Regions from separate parts of the Nocardioides ultimimeridianus genome, predicted to be linked through region 2. Evidence: predicted binding sites of a transcription regulator. Region 2 holds the regulator's gene; each other region holds the start of a gene.
What was found. The regulator LexA, encoded in region 2, represses DNA repair genes until DNA is damaged. The targets are predictions, from matches to a motif close to TCGAACANNTGTTCGA.
Positions count from the first base shown of each region.

Region 1 (3,271 bases), on a different contig from region 2:
ACGGTCTTCGCCGCGGTCGCGCCGGCCACCTTGAGGATCGCCTTGTAGGAACGGGTTCCGGCCGGGAACGCGAACTGGTGACTGGTGGCGCTGACGCCCACCACGTCGCGGTTCTTGCCCATCAGCGACAGGCAGCCCCGCTGGCCGTTGACGAGCCCCTGCACCGCGACCGGCTGGGTCGCTCCCGCACGCACCCAGCGGGTAGCGACGGCGAGCGGCGCGGTCGACGCGGCGTGGACCTGCATGGCCGGGAAGGACTGGATCGTCGCCTCGTACCAGTCGTAGCCGTACGGGTCGGTCAGCCCGTCCGTCTCGCCGTTCGCCAGCGCGGAGTCGCTCGCAGCGACGGCACCGGCCTGGGTGCTGAGCTTGCGGTCGCACGCGGAGCCGGAGACCTGGTGGCGGCGGAGCCACACGGCGGCCTTCGCCACCGGACCCGTGTCCCCGTGCAACTGGAGCGCCTGGGCGGCCAGTCCGGTCGAGTTGCCGCTCTCCGAGCCGAAGGCGAGCCAGGCGCCGCTGCTCTGCTGGGTGGACGTCAGGTAGGAGATGCCCTTGGTGATCGCGTCGTCGACGCCGGGCGTCGCGGAGTTCTCGAGCGGGATCAGTGCCATCAACGCGTCGGCGGTGTCGTCGGGGGTCGAGACCGAGCCGCTGTCCCATCCGCCGTCGGAGTTCTGCATGGCGACCAGCGCGGCGACCGCCTTGTCCCACTCCGTGCAGGAGCACGTCCAGTCCTTGCCCGCGCTGAGGGCCTGGACCGCCAGGCCCTGGGACCAGCCGCCCTCGTAGCCGCCTTCGGGCATGACACCGGTCGTGTCGTCGATGGCGGTCTCGACCTTGGCGACCAGGTCGCCGTCCACCGTGGTCGGGTCGACGCCGGCGAGGTCGTAGAAGACCGCCGCCTGGGCAGCGGCGAGACCGGTCGTCGCGTAGCCACTGATCCCGGCGTCCACGGCCGACTTGATCCGGTCGATCGTCGCCTGGTCTCCGCCGTGGCGGGCGAGCGCCGTGCCGAAGTCGATCGTCGCACCGAGGCTGCCGTCGACCAGGTTGTCGGAGCCGAGCTGCCGCGTGAGCCAGGAGATCGCTGCGTCGTCGGGCGCCGGGGCGGTCACGGCCTCCGCGGACGGCGCGACGAGGGTGAGGCCGGCGGCGAGCACGGCGCTGCCGAGGCCGGCGGCGGCGTACTTCCGCATCGGACGGAGGAGCATGGTGATCCTTCCCGCTGCAGTCAGCGGGCTGCGGCTCTGCGGCCGCCCGACCCGCTGCGTTCCACGACAGCGCTGGTGCCAGGACGTCCCGTGCCAGGTGCTCCGGCTCGCCGTGTCCCCCGATGAACACGGCCCACGGTTGCGGGTCAGCGCCGGACTCGGACCGGCTTCCCCCACCACGGGCGTGATGAATGTTGACCTGAGGGTAACCCGGGGGGCGGGTCGGGCCCCAACCGTGCTGGGCGGGTGGGCACTCTCGGGGTTGGTGTGGGCGGCCGCACCTTAGCCGCCCGGTCCCCGGCGTCAAGGCTGCTCGCTGCGCTCGCACCGCTGCGCGGCGCCTGCGGCGGCCTTGACCCCGGGTCCTTACCGGGCGGCTGAACGGCGCGGAGTCGGCACGGGCTTCGCCCGCGCCGCCGCTTCGCGGCCGCCCACCAAACCCGTCCCGACCTGGGAAAACTCTCGTCGAAGCCTTCCACCGGCGTTCGAACAGGTGTACTATGAGAGGTAGTTGATCAGTCCGTCTCGGGGAGCTCCTCATGGTCGCAGGAACGGTGTCGTTGCACCCGATCCTCGCGTGCGCGCGGTCTCTTCAGAACGACCTCGCGGCAGTCGCGGACATGCCGGCCGACTACCTCCGTACTCGCGACAAAGCCGACTTGTTGACCGACCTGGCCAAGGTCAAGGCCCAGCTCGCCGAGCTGGAGCTCCGAGTCCTCGCTGCAGCCGCGGATGTGGCCGAGGAGCACGGGTCCCGTGACGCCGGCTGCTGGCTCGCCCACACCACCCGCATCACCTCCTCCGCCGGCCGCGCCCAACTGCGGCTGGCCGAGTCGCTCGAGGCTCACCCGCTCACCGCGGCCGCGATGCGCGAAGGCGCGGTGAACGAGGCCCAGGCGAGGGTGATCATCCGGTCGGTCGACAAGCTGTCCGACGCCGTCGACCAATCGGTCCGGGCCCAGGCCGAGGCGCACCTGATCGAGCTGGCCGCGATCTATGACCCGAAGGACCTTCAGGTGCTCGGCACCAAGATCCTCGAAGTCGTCGCATCCGACATCGCCGAAGCCGAGCTCGGCAAGCAGCTCGAACGCGAGGAACAGGCCGCACGGGACGAGGTCGCCATCCGCATCCGCAAACGCGGGAACGGGATCACCCGCTGGATCTGCGACCTCCCCGACTCCGTCTCCGAACGAGCCCTCACCTACCTCGAAGCCCAAGACTCCCCGAGGGTCACCCAAACCCGATCCCGGAACAGGGGCGAGGCGTTCTGCCGACTCCTCGAACTACTCGACCCCAAGCGACTCCCCGACCACGGTGGCGACGCCACCACCGTCATGGTCACCATCCCCCTCGAGACCCTCACCCACGAGCTGGGCTCGGCGATGCTCGGCGACACCGCCATCTCCGCCAGTGAGGCACGGCGGCTCGCCTGCACCGCGAAGATCATCCCCGTCGTCCTCGGCGGGAAGTCCGAACCCCTCGACCTCGGCAGATCCCGCCGACTCTTCGAACCACCCCAACGCAAAGCCATGCGAATCCGCGACAAGCGCTGCCGTGCGGAAGGGTGCGCGATCCCCGCAGCCTGGTGCGAAGCACATCATTTGAAGCCGTGGTCGGAGGGCGGGAGGACCGACCTCGCCGACGGCGTACTGCTCTGCTCCCACCACCATCACCGAGCCCACGACACCCGCTACGACATGACCAAGCTCGCCACCGGCGACTACAGGTTCCACCGCCGGACATAGACGCCCCGGGGCGCATGGTCGGATGCCGCTCGTGACGACGGGTCAGGTGACCCATCGTCCGTAGCGCCCTGCGCGACCCCCTCGACGAGTGCGGGCACGGGTTCGCAGTAGAAGATCGCCCACGCAGGCGATCTCGGCCCCGCGGCACAAGACGAACCGCCCTGGCGGCCGCGAAGCGGCGGCGCGGGCGAAGCCCGTGCCGTTGTCGCGCCGTCCAGCTCGTCGTCCGGGACCCGCAGTCAAGGAGGCCGAAGGCACCGCGCAGCGGCGCCGAAGGCGTCCTTGACTGCGGGTGACGACGAGCTAAGGTGC
Region 1 is NZ_BAAHAB010000023.1:88,888-92,158, forward strand. It holds gene ACYU8V_RS21050 (prenyltransferase/squalene oxidase repeat-containing protein) at 1-1,214, opposite strand, end outside; cobalamin riboswitch at 1,290-1,410, opposite strand; gene ACYU8V_RS21055 (HNH endonuclease signature motif containing protein) at 1,754-2,959, shown strand.
Region 1: a site for LexA is predicted at 1,700-1,715, ahead of ACYU8V_RS21055 (HNH endonuclease signature motif containing protein). Genes of this name have one in related genera too.

Region 2 (3,271 bases):
AGCACGGCGACACCGCGACGCAGCATCACTTCACGACCCGAATGAGCGTGGCGACCCGCAACCCGTCGCCCTGCTTGACCAAGGTGATCTCCAACATCGTCGGACCACCCGGGAACGACCCTTTGACGGTGCCGGACTGATCGACGATCCGACTCGGGCGACTCACCGTTCGGACGTGCCACCTGCCCGAGGCCGCGCGACCGATCGACACGATTCTCGACTGCCCGCCGACGACCTTCCGGCCCGCCGCGTACACCGCTTTCACCACTTCAGCGGCGACAGAGCAGCTCTTGCACCTTCGCAAGTTCATCCGCTGCCATGCCGCCGGGTTGCCGGTGCGCTCCATGGCATCCATCGCGTGCACCCACCGCCGCAGGAACTCCTGCGGGGTCTCGACCGCGGCAGCGGTCGTGGTGGGCGGGGAGACGGTGGGGCTGGGCGAGAACCGGGGCTGCGGGTCTCCCCCGCACCCGACCAGCAGCAACAGCAGGACGGCGATGCCGACGTACTTCATGGAACCCTCCCGAGGCGGATTGCCCAGAACGTACGCCGAAGGCACCCCGCCCGGCCACCCTCGGCCCGCCGCCCTGTGGAGGAACAGCGCGAGGGGCCCGATCCGCGCAGGATCGGGCCCCTCGTCTTCCCCTACGTCCGCCGGGGTCGAGGCGACGGACGAGCTGGTCGTGCCTCAGTTGGGCACGCGGATCTGCTGACCGACGTAGACCATGCCGTCGTCGATCGGGTTGAGGTCCTCGAGGCGCTGCACCATGTCACCGGTCTGCGTGCCGTGGGCCGCGGCGGCGTCGCCGGCGATGTCCCACAGCGTGTCGCCGGGCTGGACGGTGACCAGGTGGACGTCGGGCGTCCCGGAGTGGCTGCCGGCGGCCGAGGCGGAGGCGACCATCAGGGCGACCGCGAGCACCGCCAGCAGCGAGAGCGCGAGGACCACGAGCCGGCCGCGGCGGGTGAGCCGCACCTGCGGGCGGGAGACGTACGCGGGGCTGAAGCTGATGGTGCTCATGGTGACCTCCGGGGAAGGGGTTGCTGGTCGGTGTGCCCTCACTCTGACCGAGGCCGCCGACACAACTTCTGGGCCCGGCTTCGATCAGACGTTCGATCGAACACATGGACGAGCATAGAACACGCATTCGACACAATCGCGGCATTTCGTCGCACGCGTGTTCGACGGCGTGTCGCGACACGCCGGATCGAACACCTGTTTGAGATCCGGGGTGATCGGGGTTACGTTCGACCCATGACCAAGAAGGCTGTTCGCCCCGTGAGTGAGCTCCCCGACGGTCCGCCCGACGGCACGGGCCTCACCCCACGCCAGCAGCGGATCCTGACCACGATCAAGAAGGCCATCGACAAGCGCGGCTACCCGCCGAGCATGCGCGAGATCGGCGAGGCGGTGGGCCTGACCAGCACCTCCAGCGTCGCCCACCAGCTGCGCCAGCTCGAGGCCAAGGGGTTCGTACGCCGCGACCCCCACCTGCCCCGCGCCATCGAGGTGTTCCTCCCCGAGACCCTGATGAAGCGACGCCCGCTCAGCGGCATGACCCAGGCCGAGTCGGAGTACGACGAGACCGCCATCAACGACTCCGCGCCCGCCCCGAGCAACGTTCCGCTGGTCGGCCGGATCGCCGCCGGCGGACCGATCCTCGCCGAGGAGCGGGTCGAGGACGTCTTCCCGCTGCCGAAGCAGCTGGTCGGCGACGGCCAGCTGTTCCTGCTGGAGGTCAGCGGCGAGTCGATGATCGACGCCGCGATCTGCAACGGCGACTACGTCGTCATCCGCCAGCAGGCCACCGCCGAGAACGGCGAGATCGTCGCCGCGATGATCGACGGCGAGGCCACCGTGAAGACCTTCCAGCGCAAGAACGGCCAGGTGTGGCTGCTGCCGCACAACCCGGCCTTCGAGCCGATCGACGGCACCCACGCCACGATCCTGGGCAAGGTCACCGCCGTGCTCCGCAAGGTCTGACGCCGACGCCGCGCTTCTTTGCCTCTCCCGGGTCCGCCCGGGGATGCCGATCCCCTAGATTCAGCAGGTGATCCGCATCTCCGGACGGGCCCGCGTCCTTTCCCTGGTCATCACCGCGTCGCTCGCGGGCCTCGGCGTCACCGGTGCGAGCCAGCCGGCCCACGCCTCCCCGGCCACCGCCGCGATCCACCAGCCTCCGACGACGACCCGGGCGCAGGCCGCCGCCGAGCTGTCCCGGGCCGAGTCCCTCTTCGGAGGGAGCCGGGCCGCGTCCCGCCTCGCGCAGAGGCACGAGGACGCCACCCTGCTGTTGCGCGACCTGCGGGCCGCCTATCCCGCGCTGTCCCCCGATCAGCGCACCCAGGCCGACCGGATCCTTGCGCGGCCGGGGCCCTCCGACAGCGACCCCGACTTCCCGGTGGTCTACACCGGCACCGAGCACGAGGAGTGCAGCACCAGGCTTCCCCTCTGCGTGCACTACGACCTGTCGACCGAGGACAGCACCAACGGCGTCGACCCCACGGACGGTGGCGACACGAACAAGGATCCCGACTACGTCGACGAGGTGCTCGCGACGATGGAGCACGTCTGGGACACCTACGCCGCCGCCGGCTACCGGATGCCGCTCGTCGACTCCGCCAGCGCCGACAACGGCAGCCTGGGCGGCATGAACGCCGACCAGACCGACATCTACCTGGGCGAGCTCTCCCGCTACCACCTCTACGGCTTCTGCACGAGCGACGACCCCGCGCTGAACACCGGGTACGCCGGATCGGCGTACTGCGTCCTCGACAACGACTACGCCCCGGCCCAGTACCCCGGTCACACCCAGCTGGAGAACCTCGAGGTGACCGCCGCCCACGAGTTCTTCCACGCGGTGCAGTTCAGCTACGACTTCTTCGAGGACCCCTGGATCATGGAGGCGACCGCCACCTGGGCCGAGGACGAGCTGTACACCTCGATCAACGACAACATGCAGTACCTGTCCTATGGCGCCGACCCGATCCGCAACCCCTCCCTGCCCCTGGACACCAACGGCGACGTCAACCTGCACTGGTACGGCACCTGGATCTTCTTCCGGTTCCTGACCGAGCGCCTGGTGACCGAGAAGTCCGGTGCGCTGCCGCTGCTGATCCGCCAGATCTGGCAACGCCTGGACGCCAGCCCGGGTGCGCCGGACATGTACTCCATCAAGGGGGTCAGGAGCGCGCTCGCCGCGCACCACATCGACCTCACCCGCGCCCTGAGCAGGTTCGACCTCGCGGCCCGTCACCCCACGAGGTACTT
Region 2 is NZ_BAAHAB010000003.1:27,201-30,471, reverse strand. It holds gene ACYU8V_RS01265 (hypothetical protein) at 26-514, opposite strand; gene ACYU8V_RS01260 (LysM peptidoglycan-binding domain-containing protein) at 689-1,021, opposite strand; gene lexA (transcriptional repressor LexA) at 1,256-1,984, shown strand; gene ACYU8V_RS01250 (MXAN_6640 family putative metalloprotease) at 2,052-3,271, shown strand, end outside.

Region 3 (3,271 bases), on a different contig from region 2:
GCCGCCAGGAACCCCAGCGCGACGACCGGGAGAAGCACCCCCGGCTGCACCAGATCCCGCTGCTTCGCCAACGTGACGGCGACAGGCACCGACGCCACGGCCAGGTAGGCGATGCCTGCGGCGACATGGTGCGACTGCTCCGGAGCGCCCGCGTCGCGAATGATCGTCGTCGGCTCCACAGCAGGAACTCTAAGGCGATCGCCTCACGTGCGGCGGTGGAACCGGTAGTCGCCAGTCGCGAGCTTGGTCATGTCGTAGCGGGTGTCGTGGGCCCGGTGATGATGGTGGGAGCAGAGGAGCACTCCGTCGCCGAGATCGGTCCTCCCGCCTTGGGACCAGGGCCTGAGGTGGTGTGCTTCGCACCAGGCTGCGGGTATGGAGCAGCCTTCGGCGCGGCAGCGCTTGTCGCGTAGGCGCATGGCTTTGCGTTGGGGTGGTTCGAAGAGGCGGCGGGCTCTGCCGAGGTCGAGGGGTTCGGACTTGCCGCCGAGGACGACGGGGATGATCTTGGCGGTACACGCGAGCCGGCGGGCTTCGGAGGCGGAGATGACGGTGTCGCCGAGCATGGCGGACCCCAGCTCGTTGAGGAGTCCCTCGAAAGGGATGGTGACCATGACGGTGGTGGCGTCGCCGCCGTGGTCGGGGAGTCGTTTGGAGTCGAGTAGTTCGAGGAGTCGGCAGAACGCCTCGCCCCTGTTCCGGGATCGGGTCTGGGTGACGCGCGGGGAGTCTTGGGCTTCGAGGTAGGTGAGGGCTCGTTCGGAGACGGAGTCGGGGAGGTCGCAGATCCAGCGGGTGATCCCGTTGCCGCGTTTCCTGATCCTGATCGCGACCTCGTCCCGTGCGGCCTGTTCTTCACGTTCCAGGGCTTTGCCCAGTTCGGCCTCGGCGATATCGGGTGCGACGACTTCGAGGATCTTGGTGCCTAGGACCTGGAGGCCTTTGGGGTCGTAGATCGCGGCGAGTTCGATCAGGTGCTGCTCTGCACTCGTACGGGTGGCGTCGTCGACGGCGTTGGAGAGCTTGTCGACCGAGCGGATGATGACCCGGGCTTGCGCCTCATTGACCGAACCGGATCGCAGAGCCGCAGCAGTCAGCGGATGCTGCTCGAGCGCCTCGGCCAGACGCAGGGCAGCTCGGCCGGCGGAGGAGGTGATGCGAGTGGTGTGGGCGAGCCAGCAGCCGGCGTCACGCGAGCCGTGTTCCTCGGCCACGTCCGAGGCAGCGGCGAGGACGCGGAGCTTCAGCTCGGCGAGCTGGCTCTCCACGCGGGCTAGGTCGATCAGTAGGTCGGCTTTGTCGCGGGTGCGGAGGTAGTCCGCCGGCATGTCCGCGACGTCAGAGAGTTCCTTCTGCAGCGCTTGGGCGCACGCAAGGATCGGGTGCAACGACACCGTTCCTGCGACCATGAGATGCTCCCCGAGACGGACTGGTCAACTACCTCTCATAGTACACCTGTTCGAACGCCGGTGGAAGAAGTTCGACGAGAGTTTTCCCAGGTCAGGGCACCTTTTGTGGGCGGCCGCGAAGCGGCGGCGCGGGCGAAGCCCGTGCCGACTCCGCGCCGTCCAGCTCGTCGTCCGGGCCCCGCAGTCAAGGATGCCGAAGGCACCGCGCAGCGGCGCCGAAGGCGTCCTTGACGGCGGGTGACGACGAGCTAAGGTGCGGCCGCCGACACCAGCCCCGAAGGCGGCATGGGTCGGCTTCGACACGCCGCTCGCGGCTACTCAACCAACGTCGGACACCCGCCCCGCATGGCTGTACAGGTTCATCGAGCCACCCCGGACGAACCCGGCCAGGGTCAGCCCGCTCTCGACCGCCAGGTCGACGGCGAGCGAGGAGGGGGCGGACACGGCAGCGAGGAGCGGGATCCCGGCCAGCACCGCCTTCTGGACCAGCTCGAACGAGGCCCTGCCCGACACCATCAAGACAGCCGACGAGAGCGGCAGGAGACCTTCGCGCAGGGCCCAGCCGATGGCCTTGTCGACGGCGTTGTGGCGGCCGACGTCCTCCCGGAGCACGAGCAGCTCGCCGGAAGTGGAGAAGAGCCCGGCGGCGTGCAGGCCCCCAGTCTTGTCGAAGACCCGCTGCTCGGCCCGTAGCCGGTCCGGCAGCGAGGCGAGCACGTCCACCGAGATCAGCGGAGCATCCCCCTCGGCCGGAGCGGCCAGCGGCCAGCGCGTCTTCTGCTCGACGTCGGCGATGGACTCCTTGCCGCACACCCCGCACGCACTGGTGATCGGCAGGTTGCGTCGCTCGACCACGCGACCGACGCCGGGCCGCAGGGTGACCTCGAGGACGTTGAGGTCGCTGTCGGTGCAGTGCTTGGCCAGCACCACGTCCTCGCGGCCAGCGATCACCCCCTCGGCGGACAGGAAGCCGTGCGCGAGGTCCACGTCCGCGCCCGGGGTCCGCATCGTGACGGAGTACGCCGAGCCGTCGACCCGGATCTCGAGCGGCTCCTCGACCGCGAGCGAGTCGGGGCGGCGTACCCGGCCCGTAGGCGTGACCCGCACGACGGGGCGCCGGGCGGTGACCCGGCCCATCAGCCGGCCATCAGCCGAGGAGGGCGCGCTCGGCGCCGATCGTGGTGTCGGCGCCGTGGCCGGTGTGGACGACGGTGTCGTCGGGGAGCGCGAACAGCCGCGCGCGGATCGACTCCTCGATCACCGGACGCGAGCTGAACGACCGGCCCGTCGCGCCCGGACCGCCTTGGAAGAGCGTGTCGCCGGTGAAGACGCAGCCCAGGTCGGCGACGTACAGGCAGACGGCGCCGGGCGCGTGGCCCGGCGTGTGCAGCACCTGGAGGTCCACCCCGCCCACGGACAGCACCTGCCCGTCGGAGAGGTCGACGTCCCAGAGGTGGTCGGTGTGGGTGAGCTCCCACAGCGGCCGGTCGTCGGGGTGGAGCAGGATCGGAGCGACGACCGCCTCCCGCAGCGCGGGGGCGACCCGGACGTGGTCGTCGTGCGCGTGCGTGCAGACGATGGCCCTCACCCGCCGTTCCCCCACGACGGCGAGGATGTCCTCGACCGAGTGCGGGGCGTCGATGACGACGCACTCGGCGTCGTCGCCCACCACCCACACGTTGTTCTCGACGTCGAACGTCTCGCCGTCGAGCGTGAACGTCCCGGTGGTGGTCCCGTGGTCCACCCTCACCTGCTGCACTGCGACCTCCTCGGTTCCCTCTCGACTCTAGGTCAGCGCCCACTCAGCCGGGAGGCCAGCCGAACGTGCGGCCGCCGAGGACGTGCAGGTGCACGTGGAAGAC
Region 3 is NZ_BAAHAB010000007.1:307,636-310,906, reverse strand. It holds gene ACYU8V_RS08190 (hypothetical protein) at 1-179, opposite strand, end outside; gene ACYU8V_RS08185 (HNH endonuclease signature motif containing protein) at 204-1,409, opposite strand; gene fdhD (formate dehydrogenase accessory sulfurtransferase FdhD) at 1,728-2,546, opposite strand; gene ACYU8V_RS08175 (MBL fold metallo-hydrolase) at 2,557-3,159, opposite strand; gene ACYU8V_RS08170 (histidine triad nucleotide-binding protein) at 3,212-3,271, opposite strand, start outside.
Region 3: a site for LexA is predicted at 1,448-1,463, ahead of ACYU8V_RS08185 (HNH endonuclease signature motif containing protein). Genes of this name have one in related genera too.